One region of the Gemmiger sp. genome, then DNA from elsewhere that is predicted to be linked to it. Evidence: a T-box and tRNA genes for the amino acid it is inferred to sense, from the RefSeq annotation. Region 1 holds a T-box; the other holds one or more tRNA genes.
What was found. A T-box is a leader RNA that pairs with one kind of tRNA and senses whether it is charged. The one in region 1 lies ahead of tyrS (tyrosine--tRNA ligase), so its partner is inferred to be a tRNA-Tyr.

Region 1 (8,118 bases):
CAGGCGGTCTCGTCCAATTTCAGGCCGCCGATGATGTTGACATAGACGTCTTGGTTATAAAAGGCATACCCGGCGCGCTTTTCCAGCACGGCTAGCAGCAGGTACATACGGTTATAGTCAAAACCGCTGGCGGTGCGCCGCGGGCTGGGAAAACTCGTCTTGGTGGCAAGGGCCTGTATCTCGCTCAGCACCGGGCGGGTGCCCTCCATCACGCAGGCCACGCAGGTGCCGCTGATGCCCAAGGGCCGCCCTTCCAGCATGACCTGGGAGGGATTCTCGATTTGCGCCAGCCCTCGGCCGGTCATATCGAACATACCGATTTCGTTCGTGGAGCCGTAACGGTTCTTGACGGCCCGCAGCACGCGGTATGGCAGGGTCTTGTCACCCTCAAAGTAAAGCACCGTATCAACGATGTGCTCCATGACCTTGGGGCCTGCAATCGCACCGTCCTTGTTGACATGGCCGACGATGAAGGTGGGGATTTCCAGCGTTTTCGCTACACTTAAAAAGCGGGCGGAACTCTCCTTCACCTGGCTGACCGTGCCGGACGACGACGAAATATCGGTGCAGCGCATCGTCTGGATGGAGTCGATGACGACCAAGTCGGGCTTCATCGATTCGATCAGGCCGCATATCTCGTCCACGTCGCTCTCGGCGACCAGCGAGATATTATCCTCGGGCACATTCAGGCGCACAGCACGCAGTTTGATCTGCCGCACCGATTCCTCGCCGGTGATATAGAGCACATTGCGGGTCTTGCTGACCTCGCCGCAGAGCTGCAAAAGAATCGTTGACTTGCCGATGCCCGGCTCGCCGCCGATGAGCGTCACACTGCCGATGACGATGCCACCGCCCAGAACGCGATCCAGCTCGCTGATGCCGGTGATGATGCGGCTTTTTTCCTCGGTCGTGCTGATGTTTTTTAATTTCTGTGCCACCAGGCTTGTCTGCCCGGTCACGCGCGGCGCGGCAGCGGCCTTGCCGCCGGATGCCTTGGCGGGTTCTGCCACCACATCCTCGGTCATAGTGTTCCACGCCCCGCAGGAGGGGCAGCGTCCCAGCCAGCGGGGGCTGGTCTCGCCGCATTGGGTGCAGACATAGATGGTTTTGAGTTTATCTTTGGGCATGGACGCCTCCCTGAACTATACTTTACCTATTATAGCCCAAAATGGGCGCGGGGGCAAGTATCCACTGAACAAAAACATTTGTAGCTGTAAAATGTACTTTTTCTCTTGCTATTTTTTGAACAATGTGTTAAAGTTAAAAAAACGCTTTAAAGCTATAAAGCGAAAGAAAAGGTGTGGTGTTATGGACTTCAACGTGAACGCGCCGATCCTGTTTGTGCTGGTCGGCATCATTGTGGCGTTCGTGCTGGCACAGTCGGCGTTCTTTCTGTTGCGTGCGGTCAACCGCGCAAGGGAAATCGGTCTGCCGCAGGAAACCATACGCAAGACCATTTCGGCGGCGGCCGTCTTTACGGTAGCACCAGCAGTGGCCATTCTGGTGGGCGTTATCTCCCTGAGCAAGAGCCTGGGTATCGCCCTGCCGTGGCTGCGCCTATCGGTCGTAGGATCCCTGACCTATGAGACCGTCGCGGCGGGAACCTCACTGACGGAGCTGGGGCTGGACACCAATACCCCCATCCCTACGGCGTCGGACTATGTCACGGTGGCCGCCGTTATGACGGTGGGCATCATGGTCGGCCTGGTCTTGGTGCCGCTGCTGACCAAGCGTATCCAGGGTGGTATGATGAAACTGGGCGCAAAGGATCACCGCTGGGCAGATATCTTTAATAATGCCATGTTCCTCGGTATGATCAGCGCCTTCCTCGGCTATGTGTTCAGCGACGTGATGAATGTGACCCACGGCGATTTCTCGGGTCTTATCCCGGTGCTCGTCATGCTGACGTCGGCGGTCGTGATGGTTATTTGCGGCGTGGCGGCCATGCGCACGAAAAAGCGCTGGATACAGGACTATGCGCTGCCCATCAGTATGCTGTGCGGCATGGCAGTGTCCATCCCGCTGACAAACTGGCTGAGCTGAAAGGAGCGGTACTCATGGAAAAGACAGTTCTGGAACAGAAAGAAACCTATGTCGACAGTGTGCACCGCTGGGGCCGCATTTGGGGCCTGACGCTTTTGGTGCTGATTGTGGCATACCCGATCGCAGTGTCGCTCATCTTCCACGCACAGGTCAACTGGCCCGCGTTCATTAAGGGCTTTATCGCCATCGGGCCTATGTACTGGGCCGTCGGCATTGTGGAAATTTTTACCTATGTGCCGATGCTCGGCGCGGGCGGCAGCTACCTGTCCTTCGTCACCGGTAACATCTCCAACCTGAAACTCCCCTGCGCCCTTGACGCCATGGAGCGGGCGGGCGTCAAGTCCAACAGTGAGGAAGGTGAGGTCATTTCTACCATCGCCATTGCCGTGTCAAGCATCGTGACGACGCTGATTATTTTAGTGGGCGTGGTGCTCATCATCCCGCTGACACCGCTGCTCTCCTCCCCCATCCTAGCCCCGGCGTTCTCGCAGATTTTACCCGCACTGTTCGGCGGTCTGGCGGTGGTGTTTGTTTCCAAAAACTTCCGCCTGGCGCTGGCCCCACTGCTGCTGATGCTGGTGCTGTTCATCTTTGTACCCGCGCTCAATGCGTCCACGGTAGGTATCATGGTGCCGGTCGGTGTCATTTTCAGCCTGGTAGTGGCGCGTATCCTGTACAAAAAGGGCCTGGTCTAAGCCCATAAGGAGGAATACAAAATGATCGTTTTATGGTTAATTCTGGCGGCTGTCGTCGTGCTGGCCGCCGTGGTGCTGGTGCGCACGGCCCGCTTTACGCCGGGCACTGCCCCCGCTGTGCCCGAGGGCGAGGAAACCATCGACCGTGACAAGGCCGTGGAAAATCTGCGCACCCTCATCCGCTGCCGTACCGTCTCCAACACGAACCACGCGCTGGAAGACGATGCCGAGTTTGAAAAGCTCATCAATACCCTGCCGACGCTCTACCCCAACGTTTTCAAGACCTGCAAGGTTGAGCGCCTTGCGGACCGTGGCCTGCTGTTCACCTGGTCCGGCAAGGAGCACACCGAGCCGACCGTATTGATGGCTCACTATGACGTCGTCGACGTTGACGAGGCAGGCTGGAAGAAGCCGCCGTTTGAGGGCGTGCTGGAAGATGGCGTGCTCTGGGGCCGCGGTGCGCTGGACACGAAAGTTACTTTTAACGGCGTGTTGACCGCTGCTGACAAACTGATTGGCGAGGGCTACACCCCCGCGCAGGATATCTACTTTGCATTCAGCGGCGGCGAGGAAGTCAACGGCCTCGGCGCGGTGCATATCGTTGATTGGTTTGAGGCAAACCACATCACCCCCGCGCTTGTTGTGGATGAGGGCGGCGCGGTCGTCGAGGATGTGTTCCCCGGCGTCAAGCAGCCCTGCGGACTGATCGGCATTGCGGAAAAAGGTATGCTGAACGTGGAGTACAAGGTCAAGTCCGGCGGCGGCCACGCCAGCGCGCCCAAGCCCCACAGCCCGCTTGTGGCCCTGAGCGAAGCTTGCACCAAGATCGAGAGCCACCCCTTCAAGGCGCACGTCACAAAGCCAGTGGCCGAAATGTTCGATACGCTGGGCCGTTACTCCAACGTTCCCTATCGCATGATCTTTGCCAACCTCTGGCTGTTCGGCGGCGTGCTGGATTCCATCTGCCGTAAGAGCGGCGGCGAGCTGAACGCCCTGATGCGCACGACGGTGGCCTTTACCCAGGCCAAGGGCAGTGCGGGCCGCAACGTCATCCCGCCCGAGGCAACGCTCATCAGCAACCTGCGCCTGAACCCTGAGGACACGATGGACAGTGCCCTTGCCTACTTAAAAGAAACCATCAATGACCCTGCCGTTGAGATCACAAAGCTGGAGGGCATGAACCCGAGCCGCATCAGCGAGACGAACTGCCCTGCCTGGGACAAGGTCGCCAGCGCTGTGGCAGGCACCTGGAAGGGCTGTCTGGTAGCACCGTATCTGATGGTGCAATGCTCGGACAGCCGTCACTATGGCCGCATCAGTGACCATGTGTACCGCTTCTCCGCCATGGATCTGACCGCCGAGGAGCGCGGTACCCTGCATGGCAACAACGAGCGTATCCGCGTCGAGACCGTCGGTCGTGCCGTGGAGTTTTACGTCCGTTTGATGCGGCAGTGCTGAGAAAATAAGCATACAAAGAGGTGCAGCCCGTTTGAAGTGCTGCACCTTTTACTGTTTATATCCCGAAATGTATAGAGGGCGGCATTCTCGATGCCCAATCATACAAACTGGAAGTTGGTTATTTTATTTTATTCTTTCTTTTTTGCCATCGTTCAAACTCATCTTCAGTCATAATATCAGAAAATGCCTCATATGAATTCAATACTCCGTTCTTTTTTTGTACGAAATAAGTGATTCCTATAGCGACACCAACGATAGCAAAGAGAACAGCAACAATTATCAGCATTGTAAAAAGTCCCTCAGCAACACCACTGACAATACTCTCTACAATACCTCTCGATAAACAAGTGAACAGTAGGTTGATTCCCAAGCAAATCAAAGCTGTTCTGTTTAACTTTTGCCCAGCTAAATCTGTTTGCCATAAAATAGAAAGCACCAGAAAAAAAGAGAGTATAATCCATATAAATATCACAAGCGACAAATTACGTACACCAACAGGAAAGCCGGAAGATCTGATCATGATGTCTAGAGCTGGATTATCTGAAATTTTCATTCCATAATTGATTCCACCAAATATACAAAAATATAAATAGCCAACTATATACAAAGTTGAAAATATTATCAATCGTTTCTTATTCTTTACTTTCAAATTTTATTCCTCCCAAAATTCCGATTTGTTCCATTATACTACACCAAAAGCCCCCTGTCCAACAACATTTGCCGTGCGGACAGGGGGCTTGTTTGCTTATAGTGTGTGATGAAATTGACTGTGAAGCAACTTTGCTTTACAGCGTGACCTTGTGGTAAACCTTCTTGCCTTTCTTGATGACAACGCCCTTATTCAGCGCGTCAACGGTCAGAACAGCCTTCGGGTCGGTGACTTTCTCGCCGTCGACGAGGACGCCGCCCTGCTGAACCAGCTGGCGGGCCTCGCGGTTGGAGCCGCACAGACCGGCAGCTACCATGGCAGCCAGCAGGCCGACAGCGCCGTCCTTGACAAGCGCTGCATCCAGCGCCGTGCTGGGCATATGCTCATGATCGGCGGCACCGCTGAAGAGGCCGCGGGCGGTGGCCTGGGCTTTCTCGGCCTCTTCCTCGCCGTGGACCATCTTCGTCAGCTCGTAGGCCAGAATCTCCTTGGCCTTGTTCAGCTGCTCGCCCTCCCAGTGGTCCATCTCGTCGATCTGCTCCAGCGGCAGGAAGGTCAGCATACGGATGCACTTGAGAACGTCCGCGTCGCCGACGTTGCGCCAGTACTGGTAGAACTCGAACGGGCTCGTCTTGTTGGGGTCAAGCCAGACGGCGTTGCCCGCAGTTTTGCCCATCTTCTTGCCCTGAGAGTCGGTCAGCAGCGTGATGGTCATGGCGTAGGCATCCTTGCCCAGCTTGCGGCGGATCAGCTCGGTGCCGCCCAGCATGTTGCTCCACTGGTCATCGCCGCCAAACTCCATGTTGCAGCCGTAATTCTGGAACAGATGGTAGAAGTCGTAGCTCTGCATGATCATGTAGTTGAACTCGAGGAAGGACAGACCCTTCTCCATGCGCTGCTTGTAGCACTCGGCGCGCAGCATGTTATTCACGCTGAAGCAGGGACCGACCTCGCGCAGCAGCTCGATGTAATTGAGGTTCAGTAGCCAGTCGGCGTTGTTCAGCATCATAGCCTTGCCGTCGCCGAACTCAATGAATTTTTCCATCTGACGCTTGAAGCACTCGGCGTTGTGGTCGATGTCCTCCTTGGTCAGCATCTTGCGCATGTCGGTGCGGCCGGAGGGATCGCCAATCATCGTTGTGCCGCCGCCGATCAGGGCAATCGGGCGGTTGCCGGCCTGCTGCAAGCGCTTCATAAGGGTCAGGGCCATAAAATGACCGGCGGTCAGGCTGTCGGCCGTGCAGTCAAAGCCGATGTAGAAGGTCGCCTTGCCGTTGTTGATCAGCTCCTTGATCTCATCCTCGTCCGTGACCTGTGCAATCAGGCCGCGGGCTTTCAGTTCGTCGTAAATCGTCATGGGTTTTACCTCCGTTTGTTGCGGCAAGGGCAAAAATAAAAGCCCCTGCCAAATGTGAATTTGGCAGAGGGCGAAATTTCGCGGTACCACCTCTGTTTGCCCACCCCTCACGGCGGCGGGCCTTCGCGGGTGCGGCAGACAAAGGACTGCGTACACCCAAACGCTGTAACGTGCGCACACGGCACAGCCTACTAGCCTAAGCGTTCAGCCTGCTGCTCCGGGCTGTATTCGCCATCTGCACCTGCTGACCCCTTGCACCGACCGGGGCTTCTCTGAAGCGTGGCAGATGGGTACTGGTTCCCATCACTGCATTTAACATGGTTTACTGTATCATATTCTAAATGGATTGTCAAGAGGCGGGCACATATGGAATGTGCCTCTACGCATTGTAGGGGCTGATGCCCACGTCAAGCCCGCCGCCGTCATTTCGACTTTTCGATAAGCTCCCGCGCACTGGCAAGGCTCAATTCGCTGACCTTGTCGCCGGAAATCATCCGCGCCAGCACTTCCACGCGACCATCCATATCGAGAGTATGAATTTCCGTAAACGTGCGGTCGTTGCGGACGTTTTTCTGGATGAGCAGCTGGTTGTCCGCAAACGCAGCCACCTGCGGCGTGTGGGTGATGCACAGCACCTGATGCCCTTTGGCTGTCTGGTGCAAAAGCTGCCCGATACGCCCCGCCGCCAGACCCGATACGCCTGTGTCGATCTCATCGTAAATAACGGTAGGCAGGGCATCACGGTCGGCCAAAGCGCTCTTGAAGGCCAGCATAATGCGGGAAAGCTCGCCGCCGGAGGCAATTTTCGCCAACGGCTTGGGTTCCTCGCCGGGGTTGGTGGAAATCAAAAATTCCACCGTGTCCTGCCCATGGGAGGACAGCGGCCCCCGCGCGTGCTTGAGGGCAAAACGGATGCCCGGCATATTCAGAAATTCCAGCGCCGCTTTCATTTCCTTGTTCATGGCGGCAAAGCCCTTTAGGCGGCTCTGGGTCAGTTTTTCGGCGGCCTCCTTCGCAGCGGCGTACAGCGTCTGCATCTGGGCTTTCAGTTCGGCAATTTTCTGGCCTGAGGACTGGAAGGTCTCCAACTCTGCGGCGGCGGCTTCGCGCCGGGCCAGCAGTTCGTCGACCTCCATGCCGAACTTCTGCTTGATACGGTAAATTGTATCCAACCGCGATTCGATTTGATCCAACTCCCCGGTGTCAAAACCGTAGGCATCCAGCCGGTCGGCCAGATCGGTCGCTAGTTCGCGGGCGCTGTAATACAAATCGTTCAGCCGCTCACTCATCGGGGCCAGCGTCTCATCCAGCCGGGCGCTGTTCTGTAAGCCGTCCACCGCGCCGCCCAACAGGTCCGCCGCGCCGGATTGCTCGCCGTCCTCGTCGCCCGCCAGCGCCAGATGTGCGGCGGTGATGCCTTCCAAAATGCTCTGGGCGTGGGTGATGACATTCTTGCGCTCCTGCAAGGTCTTTTCCTCGCCGGGCTGCAAAGCGGCAGCGTCAATGGTGTCAATTTCCGCAGTCAGCGCCTCGATGCGGCGCTGTTTGTCGGACTCACTGGCGTTCAGCGCGTCCAGCTGACGCTTGACCGTGACCAGTTCGCGGTAGCGGCGGTAATACTCGGCAAACAGCGCACGGTTCTGGGCGTACTGATCCAGCAGCCCCAAATGCAGCGCCGGGTTCGTCAAACTCTGGCTGTCATGCTGGCCGTGGATGGAGAGCAGCCCCGCCGAGATATCCCGCACGACGGCGGCGGTGGCGGGCATACCGTTCACGCGGCAGCTGCCCTTGCCCTCGGCGTTGATTTCGCGGTACAAAAGCAGGTCGTCGTTGGCTTCATAGCCGCACTTTTCCAGTTGCTTCTTGACCGAATCAGGGATACGCTCAAAGGTCGCCCAGATGCAGGCCTTCTGCGC
Region 2 (8,118 bases), on a different contig from region 1:
CGCAAGGATGGCTTGTACCAGAAACTCCTTGCGGCGGGCTGACGGCATCTGCTGCAGCAACACCCATGCGCGACGGTGTTGCGGGTCGTTGAGGTTCGGGCGGAAAACATACTGCGGTCGTTTCATGCCTCGCTTTTACGGCGCGACACGGCGGTCAACGCGCGTTCGAACCCTACTGCGTTCACCTTGTCGTCCAGCAGAAAGATTGTCTTACAAAGCCCGTCTTTGGGGCTGAGGTGGCGGCTCACCACCGATGCGCCGCCGCCTAATAGCACGGCGGGGATGGCGTGCAGGTCGAAGCCGGCTTCCATCGTGGCGGACAGCAGATGCTCTGTGTACTTGCGACCTTGTTTGTTTACAATGTCGCGCACCGTATCGCTGACCGTGCAGGGCTGACCTACCAGCATATTTTCGATTTGGGCATCCGTCAGCGACAGCCCGGTTTCGCGGCGCACCTGCTCACGGATGTCATCCACGCAGCGAATCATGCCGAGTTCCAAGCTGTGCGCAGTGTCAGCCGCAGGGATGGCGTTGTCGATGCGCATGAGGTCCACCGTCCACCCGCCGAGATCCATGAGGAGCATAGAGGGTTCATCCTGCAAAAGCCCCACTTCGGTCATAAGGGCGGCGTAGCCTTGTGGGAAGACAGCAACTTCCTCAATCGTAATGCTGTACGCCACGCCCTCGAACTTGTAGTTCACAGGCTGGTTGCTCCGCAGCAGATAATCTCTGAACTTGGGTTTGTCGCGTCCGAAACTCGTCAGCGGCAGACCCGCCGCAATGCGCACAGAACATTCGGGCGGCAAACCACGCTGCTGGATTTCTTTGGCGATGGCAGCCAGCGTCAGCAGGTAATAGTTGTCGTTCACGGTTTTATCCCGCTGGATAGGCTGCCGCCCGGTGCCGCAAACAAAAAAGCACCCTCCAAACTCTAAGAGTCCTTGGCGGGTGTAGGGTTCATGTTCTCCGTAGCTTGTAAGCCCTGCCGGGAACGAGCAGTGTGCTGTCTTGATGGCGTAGTAGCCGTGGTCGATACCGATAATGATGCTCATGAGAATTCCTCGCTTTCTTAAATGGGTATAAAATGGAAAACTTGAAAACAAAATGAAAACTGCCGGAAAAAACGAAAAATCCCCGCAACCAACAGGAAATTGGCTGCGGGGAAATTGAAAACATTCTGAAAACAGCAGGATTTATTCTGTTTTTTCTCAAAAAAATTGCCCCCTCCCCTGCCAAATTCCAAAAAACGGCAGAAAAAGTGGGCTTCAGGGTGGGCAAACCGCCCAAAAATGGTTGGACAACACTGTAAAACCGTGTTCAAAAATTGGTTGGCGAAATCGCCGATTTTCGACGCTACAACAAAGAAAAAAGACTGTGACATCTTTTTTATCACAGTCTTATGGTGGGAGCTGGTGGATTCGAACCACCGAAGCATTAAGCAGCAGATTTACAGTCTGTCCCCATTGGCCACTCGGGAAAGCTCCCATATTTGGTTTTGTGTCTGCCGTGTCTCCCGGCGACGTATGTTATTATAGCAAAGCAGATTCTAAATTGCAAGCCCTTTTTTAAATTTTTTTGCGATTTTTTCAAAAAAGTTTGTTTCCGTCGCAGCATCGTGTAAAAACTTTTCTTGACATCCGGTTTGGGTTAGCGTACATTTATAATATAGTATAAATACAGCATTGGGAGGTTTTACTATGGCGATTCGTGTTGGTATCCTTACTTCCGGCGGCGACTGCCCCGGCCTGAACGCCACCCTGCGCGGTGTGGCAAAGGCCCTTTATCACCGCATGGGCGACAAAGTCGAGATCGTCGGCATCATGAACGGCTACGACGGCCTGATCAACGGCAACTACCGTGAGATGTCCCCCGACGAGTTCTCCGGCATCCTGACCGTGGGCGGCACCATCCTGGGCACCAAGCGCACCCCCTTTAAAAAGATGCGCGTGGTCGAAGACGACAAGGTGGACAAGGTCGCCGCGATGAAGAAAAACTACCGCGCCGCCAAGCTGGACTGCCTGCTCTGCCTAGGCGGCAACGGCACCCACAAGACCGCGAACCTGCTCAGCCAGGAAGGGCTGAACATCATCGGCCTGCCTAAGACCATCGACAACGACATCTACGGCACCGACGTCACCTTCGGCTTCCACACTGCCGTGGACATTGCCACCGAGGTCATCGACCGCATCCACACCACGGCGGGCAGCCACAGCCGCGTGATGTGCATTGAGATCATGGGCAACAAGGCCGGCTGGCTGACGCTCTACGCCGGCATTGCGGGCGGCGCGGATATCATCCTGCTGCCCGAGCTGCCCTACGATATCAAGAAGGTCGCCGCCGCAGTCGAAAACCGTGCCAAGGCGGGCAAGAACTTTTCGATTTTGGCCGTGGCCGAGGGTGCGTTCTCGGTGGAAGAGGCCAAGATGAAGCGCAAGGAGTGGACCGCCAAGCGTGCCGAGGCCGGTTACACCACCGCCACCGCCCGCATTGCAAAGCAGGTGGAGGAGCTGACCGGTGCCGAGACCCGCATCTGCGTACCCGGCCACATGCAGCGCGGCGGCAGCCCCAGCGCCTACGACCGCGTGCTGGCGACCCAGTTTGGCTCCTACGCGGCCGGGCTGGTGGCGGACGAGCACTACGGCGTGACCGTCGCCATGGTCAACCGCCACGTCACCGCCAACCCGCTGGCCGACATTGCCGGTAAGACCCGCGGCGTGCCCGGCGACTGCGATATGCTGAACGTTGCCCGCGCTATGGGCATCAGCCTGGGCTGATTTTTCCGCAAAATATCCAATCCCCGCTCCTCTGCCGCCCGCGGCACAGGGAGCGGGGATTTTTACGTCTGCGGCGTTGCCGGGTCGTCGGGAACGCCGTCTCCTCCCCTACGGCACGCCAAAAGGCCGCCCCTTTGCCGGGGCGGCCTTGCATGGTTTCTGTGCTTATTCTTCCACGTACTCTTTCTTCAGCAGGCTCAAAATCAGCGCGCCCACCGCCGAACCGACGGCCAGGGCGACGACGTAGAGCAGGGCATGATCCACGACCGGGAACACGAAGATACCGCCGTGGGGTGCGCGCAGGGCGCAGCCGAACACCATCGAGAGCGAACCGGCCAGCGCCGAGCCGATGATGCAGCTGGGCAGCACACGCAGCGGGTCTGCTGCCGCATAGGGGATCGCTCCCTCGGAGACAAAGCAGAGACCCATGACATAGTTGACAATGCCGTTGCGGCGCTCGTCGGGGCTCCACTTTTTGGGGCAGAAGGTGGTGGACAGCGCGATGGCGATGGGCGGGACCATGCCGCCGACCATAACAGCCGCCATGACCTCGTAGTTGCCGGCAGCCAGCGCTGCCGTGCCAAACACATAAGCCGCCTTGTTGAAAGGGCCGCCCATGTCAATGCTCATCATACCCGCGACGATTGCGCCCAGCATCACCTTGGACGTGTCGCCCATGGCGTTCAGCCAGTCGGTCATGGCCGTGTTGATGATGCCCATGACCGGGTTGATGCCGCACATGACCAAACCAGTGACGAGGATACCGCCCAAGGGGTAAATCAGCATCGGGCGGATGCCGTTCAGGCTGACAGGCAGCTTCTCGGTGATTTTCTTGAGGAACTGCACAATGTAGCCCGCGGCGAAACCGGCCAGCAGCGCCGCCAGAAAACCGCCGGAAATTCCGGTGGTGTCACCGCTGGCAAGGCCCGCAAAGTTCGTGCCGTTCATGGCCAGCACGCCGCCCGCAAAGCCGACGGCCAGGCCCGGGCGGTCCGCAATGGACATGGCGATAAAACCTGCCAGAATCGGCAGCATATAGCCGAACGCCGCGTTGCCCACGGTCTTGAAGAAGGCCGCCACCGGCGTGTTCATGCCAAAGTTGGAAGGGTCAATGGTGTAATCGTCCAGCAAAAATGCCAGCGCGATCATGATGCCGCCGCCCACAACGAAGGGCAGCATATGCGATACACCGTTCATCAGATGCTTGTACAGGCTGTGACCAAGGCTGTCGCTCGCACCGCCTGCGCTCTGCTGGGCCTTGGCCCCGGCCTCGGCGCGGTAGATGGGCGCTTCGCCGTGAGCAATTTTCTTGATAAGCTCCTCCGGTTTGTGGATGCCGTCATCCACGCGGGCAAAAATGACCGGCTTGCCGTCAAAGCGGGCCGTCTCGACATTCTTGTCCGCCGCAATGATGATACCGTCGCAGGCGGCGATTTCCTCGGGCGTCAGCACGTTTTTCGCGCCGTCGGATCCGTTCGTTTCAACTTTCGTGGGCAGACCCAGCTTGTCCCCCATCTTGGTCAGGGCCTCGGCGGCCATGTAGGTGTGGGCAATGCCGTTGGGGCAGGCTGTGACGGCCAGCACGCGGTAGCCGCTCTGGGGGATTTCCTGCTGGGTAAAGCTTTCCTCGCCGAACTGGGCATCCTCCTGCGCGTCGATGGCGTCCAAAAATTCAGCGGGCGTCTTGGCGGCACGGAGCTTTTCGACAAAGTCGTCGTTCATCAGCATCTGCATCATGCGGGCCAGCATATCAATGTGCAGGCTGCCGTTTTCCGGCGCGGCAATGGCAAACAGCAGGTCGGTCTTGCCGTCGTCGTCAGGGTTGTACTGCACCGGTGCGCTCAAACGCAGGGCGGCCAGACTGGGGCGAGTCACGCAGGCCGTGCGGGCGTGCGGGACCGTGATGCCGTTGTCCACATAGGTGGAGGCTTCGGCTTCGCGGGCGTAGAGGGCCTTTTTGTAGGCGTCCTTGTCGGTGATGTTGCCGTGGGTGGCCTGCAGCTCCACGAGCTTGTCAAGGATAGCGGCCTGGTCGGGTGCCGCAACATCCAGCGCGATGGACTGCGCAGTGAACAGTTCCGTGATACGCATACGATTTGTCTCCTTCGTTTGTTTCTATTGAGGTGTAGGGGCCGGGCATACCCGGCCCTCGGCTTTATGGGAAATGCGCATTTATGGCTAAGTTGCGGGCCGCACGTCTTTGCAGGAGCGGATACTTGCATCGGCCCCTGCAAGTCACGGTCTACTCACATCGTCTTGAGCAGCTTATCAATATCCGCTTTTGTCGCCAGTCCCAGGCTGAACGCGGTGGCACTGCCGCAGGCGGTGCCGAGCTTGAGGGCTGCGGCGTAGTCACCGCCGCTCTGCTGATAACCGGCCACAAAACCGGCCACCATGCTGTCCCCCGCACCGACGCTGTTGACGACCTTGCCCTTCGGGCAGCCGATGCGGTGTACACCGCCCTGCTCGTCCAGCAACAGCGCACCGTCGCCCGCCATGCTGACCAGCACGTTGCGCGCCCCCTTCGCCTGCATCATCCTGGCGGCGGTGACGATCTCGTTATCGTTCGTCAGTTTGACGCCGGCGATCTCGCTCAGTTCGTGGTTGTTCGGCTTGATGAGGAACGGCTTATACCGCAGCACATTCACCAGCAAATCGCGGGTGGCGTCCACGACGGCACGGATGTCGCGGCCTTCCAGCCGGGCCAGGATGCGCTCATAGGTCGTCTGCGCCAGGCTGGCCGGGATGCTGCCCGCCAGAATCAGGATATCGCCCTTTTGCAGGCGATCGAGCTTTTCTTCCAACGCCTGCATGGCGCTTTCAGGGATGTCGGGGCCTGCGCCGTTCAGCTCGGTCTCCTGCCCGGCCTTGATCTTGACGTTGATGCGGGTCATGCCGTGGTCGAGATGGACGAAGTCGGTTTTCAGCCCCTGGGCGACCAGGCCGCGCTCCAGCCACGCACCGGTCTCCCCTGCCACAAAGCCGAGGACCACGCTCTCGCACCCCAGCTGCGCCAGCACACCGGACACGTTGATGCCCTTGCCGCCCAGCACGCAGTCTTCGCCTTTGGCGCGGTTCACGTCGCCGACGGCCAACTCACGGTCCAGCCGCACCACGTAATCGATGGCCGGATTGAAGGTCACTGTATAGATCATAGTTCCGTCTCCTTTACCAGTGTCAGCTGCTTGTATTTCGGTTCGGGGCAGCGGTTCGTCAGAATCGCGCCGCCGTAAAGTTCGCTGATGACCGCCGGGTAGACCCGCCCGAACTTGGAGTCATCCACGAGGAACCAGGTTTCCCGCGCACGGCGGGAGGCCATGGCCTTGACGGCAGCCTCCTCGGGGTCAGGGGTCGTGAAGCCTGCGCCCAGCGCCACGCCGTTGGCCCCCAGAAAGGCCTTCGTGAAGTTGAACTGCTGTAAACTCGTCAGTGCCGCCGCGCCGATGATGGCCTCGGTCTTGGGGCGCAGCAGACCGCCGGGCACGCAGACGTTGCAGCTTTTTTGCGCCAGCAGCCGCGCGTGGGCGATGCCGTTGGTGACGTAGTGGGCATCCAGCGCGGGGCCGCTGAGGGCACGGACCATAGCCAGCGTGGTGGAGCCTGCGTCGATGTAGACGAAATCCCCGGCGCGGACAAGGTCGGCTGCCGCCTGAGCGATGCTGCGCTTTTGGCCGACAGCCAGCGTTTCCTTTGCGGCCATCGTCGGCTCGTCAGCCAGGAATTGGCCGTCCGGCAGTGTTGCGCCGCCGTGGACCTTGTTCAAGCGGCCCTGCCGGTCAAGTTCGGTCAAATCTCGGCGGATCGTGGACTCGCTGGCGTTCAGCGCCTCGCAAAGCTCCTGCACGGTGGCGGTGCGTTTCTCCGCCAGCAGGTTTAAAATCAAGGCAAAGCGTTCTTCGGCTAACATGGGGTGTTGCTCCTTTCCCGGTCATTGTTTGACTGTTTTTGGTGATTTATGATGTTTTATGACTGGCTGTATCTGTATTATAGCAGATTCCCCGTCAAAATCAATCATTTTCAGTCATTTTCAATCGCCAAAAATCACGTGATAATTTTGTGCAGGATGTACAAAATAAAAAAGGCTTCCCCCAAGGGAGAAGCCTTTTTAAGTTGTATGTCAAATAAACTTCCCCGTCCTGCTCTCGGGGATCGCTTTAATCTCCGCAGGCGTCCCGGCCGCCACGATGCAGCCGCCCTCTTCCCCGCCGCCGGGGCCCATATCAATGATATAATCTGCGCTGCGGATGACATCCAGGTCGTGCTCAATGACAATGACCGTCGCGCCGTTCTCGATCAGCGTGCGGAACACCCCCAGCAGGGTGCGCACGTCCAGCGGGTGCAGGCCGATGGTCGGCTCGTCAAAGACGAACACCGTGTCGCCCTGGGCCTTGCCCATCTCGCTGGCCAATTTCAGCCGCTGGGCCTCGCCGCCGGAAAGGCTCGGCGTTTCCTCGCCCAGGGTCAGGTAGCCAAGGCCCAAGTCTTGCAGCACTTTTAAACGCTGTGTCACCAATTTTAAGTCTGTGCAAGCCGTCAGCGCCGTGTTGATGTCCATATCCATCAGCTCGGGCAGTGTGTAGGCCCCGCCATGCTTATTCTCGTGGTAGACGGCGTCGGCCTCCGGCGCATAGCGAGAGCCGCGGCAGGCCGTGCAGGGGATCTCCACGTCGGGCAAAAACTGCACGTCCAGGCTGATGGTGCCTGTGCCGTCGCAGACCGGGCAGCGCAGTTTGCCCGTGTTGTAGGAGAAATCGCCCGCCTTGTACCCCAGCCGCTTGGCGTCCGGCGTGCGGGCAAAGACCTTGCGCAGCTCGTCGTGGACATTGGCGTAGGTCGCCACGGTGGAGCGGACGTTGATGCCGATAGGCGTTGCATCAATGAGCTTTACCTGCCCGATACCCACGGCCTGCACATCTTTGACGTGGGCAGGCAGGGCCGCGCCGCTGGTTTTGGCCGCCAGCGCCGGGACAAGGCTTTCCAAAATCAACGTTGTCTTGCCCGACCCGGACACGCCGGTCACGACGGTCAGGCGGCCTTTCGGGATATCTACTTCCAGCGGCTTGACCGTGTGGATGGTGCCGGTGGAAAGGTGGATGCGCCCCTCGGCAAACAGTTCCTCGGCGGGGCGGTTTTGGGGCGTCACGCTCCCTTGCCCGCCCAAAAACGGCCCGATCTGTGACGCGGCGTTGGCAGTCAGCTCGGGCACGGTGCCCTGGGCAATGATACGCCCGCCGCCTGCACCGGCCTCGGGGCCCATCTCGATGATGTAGTCCGATTCTGCCAACACCTGGGTGTCGTGGTCGACAAGGACGACCGAGTTGCCGTCGGCAATCAGGTCGTGCAT

Region 2: it encodes a tRNA-Tyr, which carries the amino acid that the T-box ahead of tyrS (tyrosine--tRNA ligase) is inferred to sense. The anticodon was not compared.

What each region holds. Positions count from the first base shown of each region.
Region 1 covers NZ_DBMDDV010000003.1:44,852-52,969, forward strand. Annotated here, with positions in the region: gene radA (DNA repair protein RadA) at 1-1,127, opposite strand, end outside; gene ACZO0A_RS02190 (DUF5058 family protein) at 1,309-2,043, shown strand; gene ACZO0A_RS02195 (hypothetical protein) at 2,058-2,738, shown strand; gene ACZO0A_RS02200 (M20/M25/M40 family metallo-hydrolase) at 2,760-4,196, shown strand; gene ACZO0A_RS02205 (hypothetical protein) at 4,315-4,845, opposite strand; gene tyrS (tyrosine--tRNA ligase) at 4,982-6,202, opposite strand; T-box leader at 6,266-6,518, opposite strand; gene recN (DNA repair protein RecN) at 6,625-8,118, opposite strand, start outside.
Region 2 covers NZ_DBMDDV010000017.1:43-8,160, forward strand. Annotated here, with positions in the region: gene ACZO0A_RS07490 (ParM/StbA family protein) at 123-1,052, opposite strand; tRNA gene ACZO0A_RS07495 (tRNA-Tyr) at 1,401-1,485, opposite strand; gene ACZO0A_RS07500 (6-phosphofructokinase) at 1,698-2,774, shown strand; gene ACZO0A_RS07505 (PTS fructose transporter subunit IIABC) at 2,940-4,865, opposite strand; gene pfkB (1-phosphofructokinase) at 5,021-5,929, opposite strand; gene ACZO0A_RS07515 (DeoR/GlpR family DNA-binding transcription regulator) at 5,926-6,681, opposite strand; gene ACZO0A_RS07520 (excinuclease ABC subunit UvrA) at 6,892-8,118, opposite strand, start outside.